DNA from 2 places in the Delftia sp. GW456-R20 genome. Region 2 is predicted to be linked to the other one. Evidence: riboswitches for the same ligand, from Rfam matches in the RefSeq annotation. Region 2 holds a riboswitch; the other holds the start of a gene.
The links. A riboswitch is a leader RNA that binds a small molecule or an ion and turns the genes downstream of it on or off. The one in region 2 is predicted to bind S-adenosylhomocysteine.
Positions count from the first base shown of each region.

Region 1: it holds a riboswitch for S-adenosylhomocysteine, as region 2 does, so the genes downstream of both, metH (methionine synthase) here and ahcY (adenosylhomocysteinase) in region 2, are expected to answer to the same signal.

Region 1 is NZ_LWCN01000004.1:3,876,888-3,884,445, reverse strand. Features, by position in the region: gene A4F85_RS22745 (amino acid ABC transporter permease) at 1-375, opposite strand, end outside; gene A4F85_RS22740 (amino acid ABC transporter permease) at 372-1,100, opposite strand; gene A4F85_RS22735 (transporter substrate-binding domain-containing protein) at 1,132-1,938, opposite strand; gene A4F85_RS22730 (FadR/GntR family transcriptional regulator) at 1,935-2,726, opposite strand; S-adenosyl-L-homocysteine riboswitch at 3,004-3,130, shown strand; gene metH (methionine synthase) at 3,158-5,914, shown strand; gene A4F85_RS22720 (DUF2195 family protein) at 6,099-6,470, opposite strand; gene A4F85_RS29845 (tlde1 domain-containing protein) at 6,472-6,978, opposite strand; gene A4F85_RS22715 (glycerophosphodiester phosphodiesterase family protein) at 7,302-7,558, opposite strand, start outside.
Region 2 is NZ_LWCN01000005.1:981,113-988,670, forward strand. Features, by position in the region: gene A4F85_RS28310 (septal ring lytic transglycosylase RlpA family protein) at 1-157, opposite strand, end outside; gene metF (methylenetetrahydrofolate reductase [NAD(P)H]) at 236-1,063, opposite strand; gene A4F85_RS28320 (TlyA family RNA methyltransferase) at 1,086-2,273, opposite strand; gene ahcY (adenosylhomocysteinase) at 2,449-3,879, opposite strand; S-adenosyl-L-homocysteine riboswitch at 3,950-4,034, opposite strand; gene A4F85_RS28330 (response regulator) at 4,042-4,785, opposite strand; gene A4F85_RS28335 (sensor histidine kinase) at 4,812-7,517, opposite strand; gene A4F85_RS28340 (TorF family putative porin) at 7,552-7,558, opposite strand, start outside.

The sequences.
Region 1 (7,558 bases), on a different contig from region 2:
GGCCAGGCTGGAGGAGGCTTCCCACTGGCCGCGGGGGATGGACTCCACGCAGCCGCGCCAGACCTCGGCCAGGTAGGCGCTGGTGTACAGCGTCAGGCCGATGGCGGCCGCCGTCCAGGGCGAGATGTCCAGGCCGGCCATGGACGAGCCGAAGAACACGATGAACATCTGCATCAGCAGCGGCGTGTTCTGGAAGGCCTGGATATAGGCCTTGGCCAGGCGGCGCAGGTTCTGGCTGCGGCCCACGCGGGCGAACAGCACCAGCAATCCGGTGGCGCCGCCCAGCACGAAGGCCAGCAGCGACAGCGCCAGCGTGGCCAGCAGGCCTTCGGCCAGCTTGGCCAGGATGGGCAGCAGGGGAATGTCGGCAATCATGCGGCGTCTCCGGCGGTGGTTGCAGGTGCAGCAGGTGCAGCGGGCAGGGTTGCACGCGGCGTGCGGCGGCCCACCACGAAGCGCTGGCCTATCCAGGCCAGCAACTGGCGCAGTGCCAGGGCCAGCACGAAGTACGCCGCCGTCACCACCAGGTAGGTCTCGAACGCGCGGAAGTTGCGCGACTGGATGAAGTTGGCCGCAAACGTCAGGTCCTGGGCGGCGATCTGCGAGACCACCGAGGTGCCCAGCATCACGATCACGATCTGGCTGCTCAGCGAGGGCCAGACCCGCTGCAGCGCAGGGCGCAGCACCACATGGCGGAAGACCGCCCAGCGGCCCATGCCCAGCGCGCCAGCGGCTTCCAGCTGGCCGCGCGGCGTCTCCTGGATGCCGGCGCGCACGATCTCGGTGATGTAGGCGCCCAGGTTGATCACCGTGGTCAGCAGGCAGGCCTGCCATTCGTTGATCTGCACGCCCAGCGAAGGCAGGCCGAAGAACACGAACATCAGCTGCACCAGGAAGGGCGTGTTGCGTATGCCCTCCACGTACACCTTGAACAGCCAGTGCAGCGGCGCAATGCGCCAGGCGCGGCTGACGCCGCCGGCCACGCCGATGGCGCCGCCCAGCACGGCGCCCGCCGCCGTCAGCGCCAGCGTGAAGCCTGCGCCCTGTGCCAGCAGGCCGCTGTAGTCGAACACGGCACCGAAGTCGAATTGATAGGCCATGGAAGGATTTCCGGGAACAGGGGCGCAGCGGTTACAGGGTGGCGGGCAGCGGCATCTTCATCCAGCGCTGGGACAGGCTGGTCAGGCGGCCGTCGGCCTTGAGCTTGGTGATGATGGCGTCCACCTTCTGCAGCAGCGCCGGCTCGCCCTTGGCCACGCCGATGTAGCAGGGCGTGTCCTCGACCGCGAACTTCACGTCCAGCTGGCGCAGCCTGGTGCGCTCGTTGACGGCGTTGGCCACGATGTTGCCCAGCGTCACCAACTGCACCTGGCCCGTCAGATAGCTTTGCGCGGTGGCGTTGTTGTCCTCGTAGCGCTTGATGGTGGCCGAGGCCGGCGCCACCTGCGTGAGGGCCAGGTCCTCGGTGGAGCCGCGCGTCACGCCCACGGTCTTGCCGGCCAGGTCGGCAGGGGCCTTGATGCTCACGTCCTTGGGGCCGTAGACGCTCTTGGGGAAGGGCGCATAGGCCTGGGTGAAGTCGATCACCTTGGCGCGCTCGGCGTTCTTGCCCAGGCTGGAGATGACGATGTCGGCCTTGCCCGTGGTCAGGAAGGGGATGCGGTTGGTGCTGGTCACGGGCACCAGCTCCACCTTCACGCCCAGCTCCTGGGCGACCAGGGCCGCCATGTCGATGTCATAGCCCTGCAGCTTCAGGTCGGTGCCCAGCGAGCCGAAGGGCGGGAAGTCCTGCGGAATCGCCACGCGCAGCACGCCGGCCTTCTGGATGTTGGCCAGCATGTCGGCATGGGCTGCGCCGCCCAGGCCGGCAGCGGCCAGGGTGGCGGCGGCCAGGGCGGTGCGGATGAATGCGCGGCGGGGTGTCAGGGGGGAAGTCATGCGAAAGCTCCTTCGGAAGGTGGGGTGAGGCGAAAGGAAAGCGGGTCAGGGTCGGGCGCAGATGTATCGGGCGCCGTTGCGTCGGGCGCCGCCGCGTCGTCCGGTGTGTCGAGATCGATGCCGCTGCGCCTTGCGGCCGACAGCAGGTGGGCGCGCATGGCGCCCGCGGCACCCGGCGCATCGCCCGCGCAGACGGCCTGCACGATGGCGTCGTGCTCGCGCACGGGCTGGTCGTCGGCGCCGCTCCAGGCAAAGGGCAGGCGCAGGCTGTGGCTGATGGCCAGCTCCAGCTGGCGCGCCATGGCCACCAGGCCCGGGTTGCCCGACAGCTGGGCCAGCAGCAGGTGGAACTGCAGATCGGCGTCGGCGGCGGCCAGCAGGTCGCTGCGGGCGAGGGCATGGGCCAGCTGGGACTGGGTCCATTGCAGCTGGCGCAGGCCGCTGTCGTCGGCGCGCACGGCCGCCAGCGCGGCCCAGCCCGGCTCCAGCACCAGGCGCAGCTCGATCAGCTGGCGCGGCGACAGCGTGCCCAGCGCCGGGGTGGCATAGGCGCGGTGCATGCGTGCACGGCCGCTGTGCGGGCCGTTGATGCGCACGCCCTTGCCCGGCTGGATCTCGACCAGCCCCAGGGCCTCCAGCATGGACAGCGCCTCGCGCAGCGAAGCGCGGCTGATGCCCAACTGCCGGGCCAGCTCGCGCTGCGGCGGCAGCTGGCTGCCGCCGGGGTAGTGGCCGCTCAGGATGTGCTGCTGCAGCGTCTGGGCCATCGAGATCGGAATGCTTTGCATGGGCTGGCGCGGGTGGAGGGTTTTGGCCTGACTGGTCAGACCACGTACCCAGCAGATAGCGAATTGCGTGCCAGATGCAAAAAAAGGAGCGTTGTCCTCAGGCGCTGCAAAGAATCCGGGGCGATGGGGCATCCACAATCCGGCTCGAAGGCGGCGCCGGCGGCCCGCGCTGCCGCGCTTTGGTGCAGTGCCGCATGGCTTTGTGCAGGCCTGCCCCGAATGCGGGCGTAAAACCCGCACTGCAGGCCGCCGCCAGCCGCCGTAGAATCCCGGGCTTTGGCCCGAGGAGCGTTGCAGCGCGGCACCCGCCCATCCGTACACCGGATCGCGTGCCGCGTCAGGCTTGGGCCAGGTGCAGGTTCCCGGCCGGACCGCGCCCACGGTGCCAACGACGCTCACCTGTTGCCATGCCGTTTTTGCAGGTGAGCTTGATGTCGTCCTCTTTCACTCCCCCTCCCATGCGTCTGTCGGGCCTGGAGCCTGTCTCCATCGGCGAGGGCACGCTGTTCGTCAACGTGGGCGAGCGCACCAACGTCACGGGCTCCAAGGCCTTTGCGCGCATGATCCTCAACGAGCAGTACGAGGAAGCGCTGTCCGTGGCACGCCAGCAGGTGGAAAACGGCGCCCAGGTCATCGACGTGAACATGGACGAGGCCATGCTCGACAGCAAGGCCGCCATGGTGCGCTTCCTGAACCTCATCGCCTCCGAGCCCGATATCGCCAAGGTGCCGGTCATGGTGGACAGCTCCAAGTGGGAAGTCATCGAGGCCGGACTGCGCTGCCTGCAGGGCAAGGGCATCGTCAACTCCATCTCCATGAAGGAAGGCCTGGATGAATTCAAGCGCCAGGCCCGGCTGATCAGGCGCTACGGCGCGGCCGCCGTGGTCATGGCCTTCGACGAGAAGGGCCAGGCCGACACCTACCAGCGCAAGATCGAGATCTGCGAGCGCGCCTACCGCATCCTGGTGGACGAGGTGGGCTTCCCGCCCGAGGACATCGTCTTCGACCCCAACATCTTCGCCGTGGCCACCGGCATCGAGGAACACGACAACTACGCCGTGGACTTCATCGAGGCCGTGCGCTGGATCAAGAAGAATCTGCCCGGCGCCAAGGTCTCGGGCGGCGTCTCCAACGTGAGCTTCAGCTTCCGCGGCAACGACCCCGTGCGCGAGGCCATCCACACCGTGTTCCTGTACCACGCCATCTCGGCGGGCATGGACATGGGCATCGTCAACGCCGGCATGGTCGGCGTCTATGACGACCTGGAGCCCCAGCTGCGCGAGCGTGTGGAAGACGTGGTGCTCAACCGCCGCCCTGACGCCGCCGAGCGCCTGCTGGAGATTGCCGACGCCGCCAAGGGCGCCGCCAAGGACGACAGCAAGAAGCTCGAATGGCGCGGCACGCCCGAGAACCCGAAGACCGTGGGCGAGCGCCTGTCGCACGCCCTGGTGCACGGCATCACCGACTTCATCGTCGCCGACACCGAAGAGGCCTACCAGCAGATCGTGGTCAAGGGCGGCGGCCGCCCGCTGCACGTGATCGAAGGCCCGCTCATGGACGGCATGAACATCGTGGGCGACCTGTTCGGCGCCGGCAAGATGTTCCTGCCCCAGGTGGTCAAGTCGGCGCGCGTGATGAAGCAGGCCGTGGCCCACCTCGTGCCCTACATCGAAGAGGAAAAGCGCCAGCAGGAAGCGGCGGGCCTGGACGTGTCCAGCAAGGGCAAGATCGTCATCGCCACCGTCAAGGGCGATGTGCACGACATCGGCAAGAACATCGTCACCGTGGTCCTGCAGTGCAACAACTTCGAGGTCATCAACATGGGCGTGATGGTGCCCTGCCATGAGATCCTGGCCCGGGCCAAGGCCGAGGGCGCGGACATCATCGGCCTGTCGGGCCTGATCACGCCCAGCCTCGAAGAGATGCAATACGTCGCCGGCGAGATGCACAAGGACGACTACTTCCGCATCAAGAAGATTCCGCTGCTGATCGGCGGCGCCACCTGCTCGCGCGTGCACACCGCCGTCAAGATCGCGCCCAAGTACGAAGGCCCCGTGGTCTACGTGCCCGATGCCTCGCGCAGCGTCAGCGTGGCCCAGAGCCTGCTGGGCGAGAACAAGGGCAACTACCTGGCCGAGATCCAGGCCGACTACGACAAGGTCCGCACCCAGCACGCCAACAAGAAGAAGACGCCGCTGTGGCCACTGGCAAAGGCCCGCGCCAACGCCACGCCCGTGGACTTTTCCCAGGCCCCCGTGGCGCCGCGCGCCCTGGGCCGGCGCGTGTTCCGCAACTTCGACCTGGCCGAGATCGCCGAATACATCGACTGGGGCCCGTTCTTCCAGACCTGGGACCTGGCCGGCCCCTATCCGGCCATCCTCGACGACGAGATCGTTGGCGTCGAGGCGCGCAAGGTGCTGGCCGACGGCCAGGCCATGCTCAAGAAGATCATCGAAGGCCGCTGGCTGCAGGCCAACGGCGCCATCGGCCTGTTCCCTGCCAACCGCGTGGGCGATGACATCGAGTTCTACGCCGACGAGTCCCGCAGCCAGGTGCTGATGACCTGGTACGGCATGCGCCAGCAGACCGAAAAGCAGATGGTGGAAGGCCCGGATGGCCAGCCCGTGATGCGCCCCAGCCGCTGCCTGTCCGACTTCGTGGCCACCAAGGAATCGGGCATCCAGGACTACGCGGGCCTGTTCGCCGTCACGGCCGGCATCGGCGCCGAGAAGAAGGACAAGGAGTTCGAAGACGCGCTGGACGACTACTCCGGCATCATGTTCAAGGCCCTGGCCGACCGCCTGGCCGAGGCCTTCGCCGAATGCCTGCACCAGCGCGTGCGCAAGGACCTGTGGGGCTATGCGCCCGATGAGGACCTCAGCAACGAAGCGCTGATCAAGGAACAGTACAAGGGAGTGCGCCCCGCGCCCGGCTACCCGGCCTGTCCCGACCACAGCGCCAAGACCGACCTGTTCGCCGTGCTCAAGGCCGACGAGATCGGCATGACGCTGACCGAAAGCCTGGCCATGAACCCGGCCTCCAGCGTCAGCGGCTTCTACATCGGCCACCCCGACGCCGTCTATTTCAACGTCGGCGAGATCGGCGAGGACCAGCTCGCCGACATGGCCGCGCGCCGGGGCATGGACATCGAGGAACTGCGCCGGTTGCTGGCGCCGAATCTCGCCTGATATTGGGTTGACCGCTGGCTTGGCTACGCCGGTCAGGCGTGCGATTTTTCGCTATTTTGGACAAAGACATTCATCTTTGACTGGAATAGCGGACAGGGCGTGCCAGCGGCGCAGGCAGTCGATCAGAAGATGTGATCCGGCTGAGCGTTCAAGCGCGCGCCGATGCTGCCGGGGCCAGGATGCCCTACAAGGGCCCGGTGCACGCCAGCCGAACCCGCACCTCCTTGTTGGCGACCAGGGCCGGGTCGGTCGCAAGGACGAGTTTTCTCTCCCCCCCGCTGCCCAGGTCGATCAGGCCTTCCTGCAGTACCTGCCGGACGCCCCCTCGGTTCACGCTGCTCGTGTAGGTCGCCAGAGCCGAAAGGCATCCGCACTCTCCAATCGATTTGCGCAGTTGAACACGGGTGTTCGCCCACACCACATTGGACTCTGTGGAAGTCTTCGTCGCCGTGATCGACACGCAGGCTGAAAGATCGTTCTGAAACGTTATCTGGTCGGCATGGGCAGCAAAGGCGGATCCGCCGAACAAGGCAGACCATATTAAAAATCGAGCCATGCTATGCACGTGTGCCTCCGTTTGTCACTCTTGCCGGGACGTAATTGACTTTCAGGATGAAATAGCTACGTGAACTGGACTTCGCCTTCGACCGAAGAATCGGGAAGAATCTATGCTCAACCTCAATACAGCCGTGGCTGAAGCCTTTGGTTGAATCATGCAGATAAAAGCCGCTGCGAACGGGGTTGCAAGCGATGCGCGTTTGAGCGTCGGCGGGCTCCATCCGTGCCCGGTTCTGCCCCCAGTTTGCCCAATAGGCTTCGCAGCTGCCAGCGGTAGCTCCGCGTGGAATCGTCTGGACTCCCCATCCGGGAGAAAGGTTGCATCTTCCCGCACCGTCGTCCTTCGCCGCCCCACGATCGGTGACGAGCACCTTGTACACCCCCTCCGGAATTGGTCCGCTGTCTTTGATGCACTGATTTTCTGGCATTTGAAAACCTGGAAGTCCTGTCGTTGCCTTGAAGCTACCGGAACCATTCCATGTCAGCTTTTGCCCATCAAACTCCATATCTGGTATCACAAACTGTCCCTCCAATTTTCTAAAGTCGCATCAGTCGAATTTCTCGGTAACCACGGTTTGATGCCATCCAGATTTATAAGCTTCATCTGGATCAGAGATCGGGGCAGCTTAATGCGCTTATTGCCTCGGAGGCAAGTTGGAGGGAACGTGTTTTTGCGACATGCTGTAACGATCTTGTATACCAATTCGCTGCAATTGCATTCAGGTATACCTGATTGCCATGGATGAGGGCGCCTGAATATGCCCACTGCCAGGGTCCAAAAAAACAAGGCGCACGAGGCGCCTTGTCATGGGTCAGCGGGATGGGAGTTTCAGAGCCCGATTTCCTTGTTGTACGCCTTGCGCGCCGCCACGGCCGTGTCCGTGAAGTCGGTGAACACGCCGTCGATGCCCAGGCGGTAGTAGGTCAGGTATTCCTGCACGGGGTCGCCCTTGTACAGGCCGGCCAGGCGGCCTGGCTCGTTGCGGAAGGTGAAGCTGTGCACGATCAGGCCGGCCTTGTGGGCGTCGCGGATCAGGCCCGTGTCCTTGACGGTGTTCACGTCCTTGAGGCCGGCGCCGTCCTTGT
Region 2 (7,558 bases):
TGGACTCGGCGCCTGCCGAACCGGCAGAACCGGCCATCAGGGCGCCGGACTCGGCATCGGTTTCGGCCACGGGAGCCGGTGCGCAGCCAGCCAGGGTGGCGGTGATGGCACACATGGCCAGCCAGCGCCAATGCAGGCGTCGAAAACTACGATCCATGGGCAAAAACCTCCAGGGAACGCCTGACCGTTCCCAAGTTCTAGAGGGCCGCCCGGGGCCGGCGCAGTGGCTGCGCGCTCAAAGGCCCAATCGATCGCAGATTTCCAGCGTGGCGACGCTCTGGTTCATCGTATAGAAGTGCAGCCCGGGAGCGCCCTGGCTGCGCAACTGCTCGCATAGACGGGACACGACATCGAGGCCGAAGGCGCGAATGGACGCCGTGTCATCTCCGTAAGCCTGCAGACGCAGGCGGATCCAGCGCGGGATCTCGGCGCCGCAGGCGTCCGAGAAGCGCATCAGCTGCGTAGAGCTGGTGATGGGCATGATGCCGGGAACAACCGGTGCATCAAGCCCCATGCCGCGCGCCGCATCAACGAAACGGCAGTAGGCGTCGGCATTGTAGAAATATTGGGTGATCGCGGAATCCGCGCCAGCGCGCACTTTAGCCGCAAACGCTTCCAGATCGGAATGTGGGGATTTCGCCTGCGGGTGGACCTCGGGATAGGCTGCCACCTCGATGTGGAACCAGTCGCCGAACTCGCGGCGGATGAATTCCACGAGGTCGCTGGCGTACTGGAATTCACCGCCCAGGCCGTAGCCGCTGGGCAGGTCGCCGCGCAGCGCGACGATGCGGCGCACGCCCATGGCCTTGAGCTCCTGCAGCTCGGCACGCACCTTGTCGTGCGTGGCGCCCACGCAGGAGAAATGCGATGCCGCGCTGACGCCTTCGCTCTGGATGTCACGCACCATGTTGAAGGTGCCGGCCTGCGTGGAGCCGCCCGCGCCATAGGTGACGGAGCAGAACTGGGGCTTGCGCGCATAGAGGTTCTTGCGCACCTGCACATGCTTGGCCGCGCCTTCGGGCGTCTTGGTCGGGAAGAATTCGAAGCTGATCGGAAAGCTCATGTAAGACTCACTGCTCAGTGTTTCATTCGTTGCGTTTGCGCAGCTTGGCGCGCCCCGGTCCAGGCACGCCGAACTCGGTGCTGGTGTCGATCACACGCTCGTTGCGCTGCTCGCGCAGCACGGTGCGGGACACGCGCTTAGGCGCGGCTTTCACGGCCGAACGGGGCTCGTCGTCGTCCTGCGTTTCAGGCTGTGCAGGCTCCTTCACCACGGCCGCCTGCTGGGCATGCACGAAAAATTCGCGGTTGCCGTCACCGCCTTCGATGGCCGACTCCATCCAGCCCTTGACCTCCAGCCCCAGCTCGCCCAGGCAGGTGCGGATGCGCTGCTCCACCTCGGTGAACAGGGCCGCATCGCGCACGATGCCGCCCTTGCCGACCTGGCCCGGCTGCAGTTCGAACTGCGGCTTGACCAGCATCAGCAGCTGGCCATGCGGCTTGAGCAGGCGCGTGACGGCCGGCAGCACCAGGGTCAGCGAGATGAAGGACAGATCGCCCGTGACGAAGTCGAACTGCGGCGTGATGTCCACGTCGGCAAACTCGGCGCGGCGGCGGCGCTGCGTGGCCACCGTGCCTTCTTCCCGGGCCTTGCCCTTGGCCGCGCGCTCGGCCTTGAAAGCCTCGATCTCTTTTTCCTTGGCGTCGTCGCTGTCGTCGTAGTCTTCATCGACCAGACCGCCGTTGCGCATCCAGGCATAGGGCGCCACGGGCTGGGTGTCGTTGTCGTCGGGATCTTCTTCCCAGCGTTCGGACAGCACTTCCTCGCAGGACTCCTGCAGGCCCTCGGCCGTCACCGCGCGGGCGTTGACGCCCTCGACGCAGATCACACGCACATCCGAGCGCAGCCGGTCATGCAACTGGCCGTGGCCCACGTCCACGCCGATGACCTGGGCGGCGCCCGCCTGCAGCAGGCAGTCGGTGAAGCCGCCCGTGCTCTGGCCCACGTCCAGGCAGCGCAGGCCGTCCACCGACAGCTTGGTGGCCGCCAGCGCGCCTTCCAGCTTGAGCCCACCGCGCGAGATGAACCGGGCCTCGGCCCCGTCCAGCAGCTGCAACTCGGCACCCGCAGGAATCTCGTCGCCGTTCTTGGCAACCTTCTTCCAAGGCGTCAGCGGCGTCATGCGCCATTGCACGCCACCCGCAATCAGCCGCTGCGCCTGCGAGCGCGTGGCCGCATGGCCGGCTTCCACCAAAAATACATCTGCGCGCATAGCGTCGTTCCCAGGAAATCTCTAAACCAATGACGCCAAGCGGCGCCGCACCCCACAACTGGCAGGGCCCAACTCAGGGACACCGAGCAAGGGCCGCCCCGCCGCGAGGGTGTCGTCCCCCTCCCTTGCGAAGCAAGTAGAGAGGGGGAAGCGGCGCAAGCCGCTCAGGGGGTGCTTAATAGCGATAAGTTTCGGGCTTGTAGGGGCCCTGCTTGCTCACGCCGATATAGGCGGCCTGGCCGTCCGTCAGTTCGGTCAGCATGGCGCCGACCTTCTTCAGGTGCAGTCGGGCGACCTTCTCGTCCAGGATCTTGGGCAGCACGTAGACCTTGCCGACCTCGTAGGCATCGGGCTTGGTGAACAGCTCGATCTGGGCGATGGTCTGGTTGGCGAACGAGGCGCTCATCACGAAGCTGGGGTGGCCGGTGGCGCAACCCAGGTTCACCAGGCGGCCCTTGGCCAGCAGGATGATCTTCTTGCCGTCAGGGAAGGTGATGTGGTCCACCTGGGGCTTGATTTCTTCCCACTGGTACTGCTCGATGGAGGCGACGTCGATCTCGTTGTCGAAGTGGCCGATGTTGCAGACGATGGCTTCGTTCTTCATGGCCACCATGTGCTCGTGGCGGATGATGTCGCGGTTGCCGGTGGTGGTCACGAAGATGTCGGCCTTGTCTGCCGCCCATTCCATGGTCACGACCTTGTAGCCTTCCATGGCCGCCTGCAGGGCGTTGATGGGATCGATCTCGGTGACCCAGACTTGGGCCGACAGCGCGCGCAGCGCCTGGGCGCAGCCCTTGCCCACGTCGCCGTAGCCGGCCACCACGGCAACCTTGCCGGCGATCATCACGTCGGTGGCGCGCTTGATGCCGTCCACCAGCGATTCGCGGCAGCCGTAGAGGTTGTCGAACTTGCTCTTGGTGACGGAGTCGTTGACGTTGATGGCACGGAACTTCAGCGTGCCCTTGGCCGACATCTCGTTGAGGCGGTGCACGCCGGTCGTGGTCTCTTCGGTCACGCCGATGATGTGGGCGCTCTTGCGCGTGTACCAGGTGGGGTCCTGGGCCAGCTTGGCGCGGATGGCGGCGAAGGCGATCTTCTCTTCTTCGGAGGCGGGGTTGTCCAGCACGGACAGGTCCTTTTCGGCGCGCATGCCCAGGTGCAGCAGCATGGTGGCGTCGCCGCCGTCGTCCAGGATCATGTTCGGGCCTTCGCCTTCGGTGCCGGCGGCGCCGAATTCAAAGATGCGGTGGGTGTAGTCCCAGTAGTCGGCCAGCGATTCGCCCTTGATGGCGAACACGGGCGTGCCGGTTTCCGCGATGGCGGCAGCAGCGTGGTCCTGCGTCGAGAAGATGTTGCACGACGCCCAGCGCACTTCGGCGCCCAGGGCCTTGAGCGTCTCGATCAGCACGGCCGTCTGGATGGTCATGTGCAGCGAGCCGGTGATGCGCGCGCCCTTGAGGGGCTGGGCAGCGGCGAATTCCTCGCGCGTGGCCATCAGGCCGGGCATTTCGGTTTCGGCGATCAGGATTTCCTTACGGCCCCAGGCAGCGAGGGAAATGTCAGCGATGGCCGTGTCGGCGGAAACGGGACGAACAGCAGCGTTCATGGTTTTCTCCAAAAGATGAATGAAAAACCACGTTCTGCGGGAGACGAAAAAAAGCTCACCGCACAGAAAGCGTGGGCGAGCGTCGTTGCAGGTATGACTCCGAGCCTCGCGACCACGCCTGATGTGTGGGGGCCGCTGCAACGCTCCTCGGAGAGGCGCTGATTATACCGATCCCGGGGATGCCTCACCGCCCAGCCCCACAAGCCGGTAGCCCACCTGCAGCTCGGTCACCAGGTGGCGCGGCTGGGCCGGCTCGTCCTCGATCTTCTGGCGCAGATTGGCCATGTGCACGCGCAAGTAGTGGGCGCGGCTCAGGTACTCGGGGCCCCAGACCTGCAGCAGCAGCTGGCGGTGGGTCATCACACGGCCCTGGGCGGCGATCAGGGCCGCCAGTAGGCGGAATTCGATGGGCGTGAGGTGCACCGGCTGCCCCGCGCGCCGCACCTCATGCGTGGCCAGGTCCACCTGCACCGGGCCGAAGTGCACCTTGCTGGACGCGGCGGTGCCGCCCGCCCCACCGGCGGCGCCCAGCTGCTGGCGGCGGCGCAGCATCACGCGCAGCCGGGCCAGCAGCTCGGGCACGCCGAAGGGCTTGACCAGGTAGTCGTCGGCGCCGGCATCCAATGCGGCCACCTTCTCGTCCTCACGCTCGCGCGCGGAGAGCACGAGCACGGGCACGGAGGACCACCCGCGCAGCTCGGTCAGGACCTGCTTGCCATCGGCGTCCGGCAGGCCCAGGTCGAGGATGACCAGATCGGGCTGGCGGCTCGCCGCCTCGATCAGGCCACGGCGCGCGCTGTCGGCCTCGAAGACCTGCCAGCCTTCGTCTTCCAGCACCAGGCGCACGAAGCGGCGGATGCCGGGATCGTCCTCAATCATCAGGATGCGGTTGGCGGGCGTGCTCATGGGGGGCTTTCGTGCATGGCGGGACTCTAATCCAGCGCAGGCTGCTCGGGCACGGGAAAGCGCAGCGTGAAGATGGTGCCCGGGCCGGGCCGTGCGGCGGCGGCCTCGATGCGCCCGCCATGCGCCTCGACAATGCTGCGCACCAGCGCCAGGCCCAGGCCGATGCCCGAGACGGTGGACTCGGCCGTGCCGCGCGTGAAGGGCTCGAACAGCGTCTCCACCGGCAGATGCGATGGCAGGCCCGGCCCGCCGTCGCGCACGGACAGCAGCAGTTCGCCATCCTGCACACGCGCACTGATGGCCAGCGGCGTGCCGGCCGGCGTGTACTTGGCGGCGTTGTCCAGCAGGTTGACCAGCACGCGCTCCATGAGCAGGGCATCGAGCTGCAGCAGCGGCAGGCTGGCGGGCACGTCGGTGCTCACGGGATGCTGGCCCAGGCGCGCGCGCATCTGGCGCAGCGCGCTGCCCACCACTTCGTCCAGCGGCAGCCATTCGCGCTGCAGGTGCACGCCGCCTTGCTGCAGGCGCGCCATGTCCAGCAGGTTCTCCACCAGGCGCTGCATGGCCTGCGCCTGGATGCGGACCTGCTCCAGCATGTCGGCCGCGCCGCCCGGCGGCACATGGCGCTGCGCGGCCTCGGCCGCGCCCAGAATGGTGGTCAGCGGCGTGCGCAGGTCGTGCGAGACGGCCGACAGCAGGGTGTTGCGCATGCGCTCGCCCTCCATGGCGATCTGGGTCTGCTGGGCCACGGCCACAAAGTGCTGGCGCTCCAGCGCAAGCGCCACCTGGCTGGCGCAGGCCTCCAGCAGACGCTGCTCCTCGGGCACCTCCAGGCGCTGCGGCGCACGCAGTTGCAGCACCAGCACGCCGCGCATGCGCACGGGTGCGGCCAGCGGCACATAGCGGGCCGGTGCGGCCGGCAGCGTGTCCGTGCCCTGGCCGGCCTGCTGGCCATGGTCCATGGCCCAGCGCGCAATGCTGTCGTCCATGGGGCAGGGGCCACCGCCCGCGGGCCGCAGGCGCTCGTCGGCACCGGGCAGCAGCAGCCCGGCCTGGGCGTCGAACACGCCCGAGACCGTGCGCAGCGCGATCTCCACCACCTGCTCCTGCGTGAGCGCGCCCGACAGGTCGCGCGCCAGCCGTGCCAGGGCGCCTGCGCGTCGCTCGCGCTCGGCCGCCACGCGCGCCTCATGCCGCAGCCGCGCCATGAGCTGGCCGCAGACCAGGGCCACGCCCAGCATCAGCACGAAGGTGAACAGGTACTGCGTGTCGTTGACATGGAAGGAGCCGCGCGGCGGCACGAAGAAGTAGTCGAAGCACAGTACCGACAGCAGCGCGGCCCAGGCACCGGGGCCCCGCCCCCAGCGCAGCGAGGACAGCACGACGATGAGCAGGAACAGCATGACCACATTGGCCGGGTCGAAGATGCGCAGCAGCTGCTCGGCCAGCACCGTGGCGGTCAAGCAGGCCAGGGTCACGCCGGCATAGCCCTTCCAGGGCAGCGGCCTGCGCCGCAGCGGTGCGGCAGGCGCGGCCTCGGTCCGGGCCGCGCTGGATCCCCCGGAGAGCACCAGCACGTCGATGTCGGGATGCAGCTGGACGATGCGGTCGGGCAGGCTGCGGCCCCACCAGCGCCAGGGCGACCATGCCGGGCGCGGCGGCTGGGCCAGCACCAGGCGGCTGGCGTTGCGCTCGCGCGCGAAGGCGACCAGGGCCTCGGCCACATCGGCGCCCGGCAGCGTGGCCGTCTCGGCGCCCAGGCGCGCGGCCAGGGCCAGGGTCTTGAGCACGGCGGCCTGCACGCTGCGCGGGCGGTGCTGGCGCTCGGGGGCGTCCACGTAGACCACCATCCAGTCCGCATCGAGCCGGCGCGCCATGCGCGCGACCTGGCGCACCAGCGCGTCGTCGCCCGCGCGGCCGGCCACCGCCACCAGCAGGCGCTCGCGCGCAGGCCAGACCGTGCCTATGGAGCGCTCGCGCCGGTAGTCGCGCATGTCCTCGTCCACGCGGTCGGCCGTGCGGCGCAGCGCCAGCTCGCGCAGCGCCAGCAGGTTGCCGCGCCTGAAGAAGTTGCGTGAGGCCCGCTCGGCCTGCTCCAGCATGTAGACCTTGCCGTCCTTCAAGCGGCGCAGCAGCTCGTCGGGCGAGATGTCGACGACGATGACCTCGTCGGCATCGTCGAAGATCTGATCGGGCACGGTCTCGCGCACCGTGATGCCCACGATGCCGCCCACCACGTCGTTCAGGCTTTCCAGGTGCTGCACGTTGATCGTGGTCCAGACATCGATGCCTGCGTCCAGCAGCTCCTGCACGTCCTGCCAGCGCTTGGGATGGCGCGAACCCGGCGCATTGCTGTGCGCCAGTTCATCGAGCAGCAGCACGCGCGGCCGCCGCGCGAGCGCCGCATCCAGGTCGAACTCGCGCAGCGTCCGCCCCTGGTGCGGCAGCTCGCGCAGCGGCAGCTGCTCCAGGCCATGCAGCTGCTGCGCCGTTTCCTTGCGGCCATGGGTTTCCACGAGTCCCACCAGAACCTCGCGGCCCCCCTGGCGTTCGCGCTGGGCGGCGGCCAGCATGGCGTAGGTCTTGCCCACGCCTGCATTCGATCCGAAGTAGATGCGCAGCTTGCCCCGTCCCTCCTGCGCCCGCTCATGGCGCAGGCGCGCGACCAGGGCGTCGGGATCGGGGCGCGGCAGACCGGGCGGCGCCGGCTCGGCAGAGGACGAAATGGGCATGGTTCTCAGCCTAGCACCAGAGCGTGCTCCCACACTAGAAC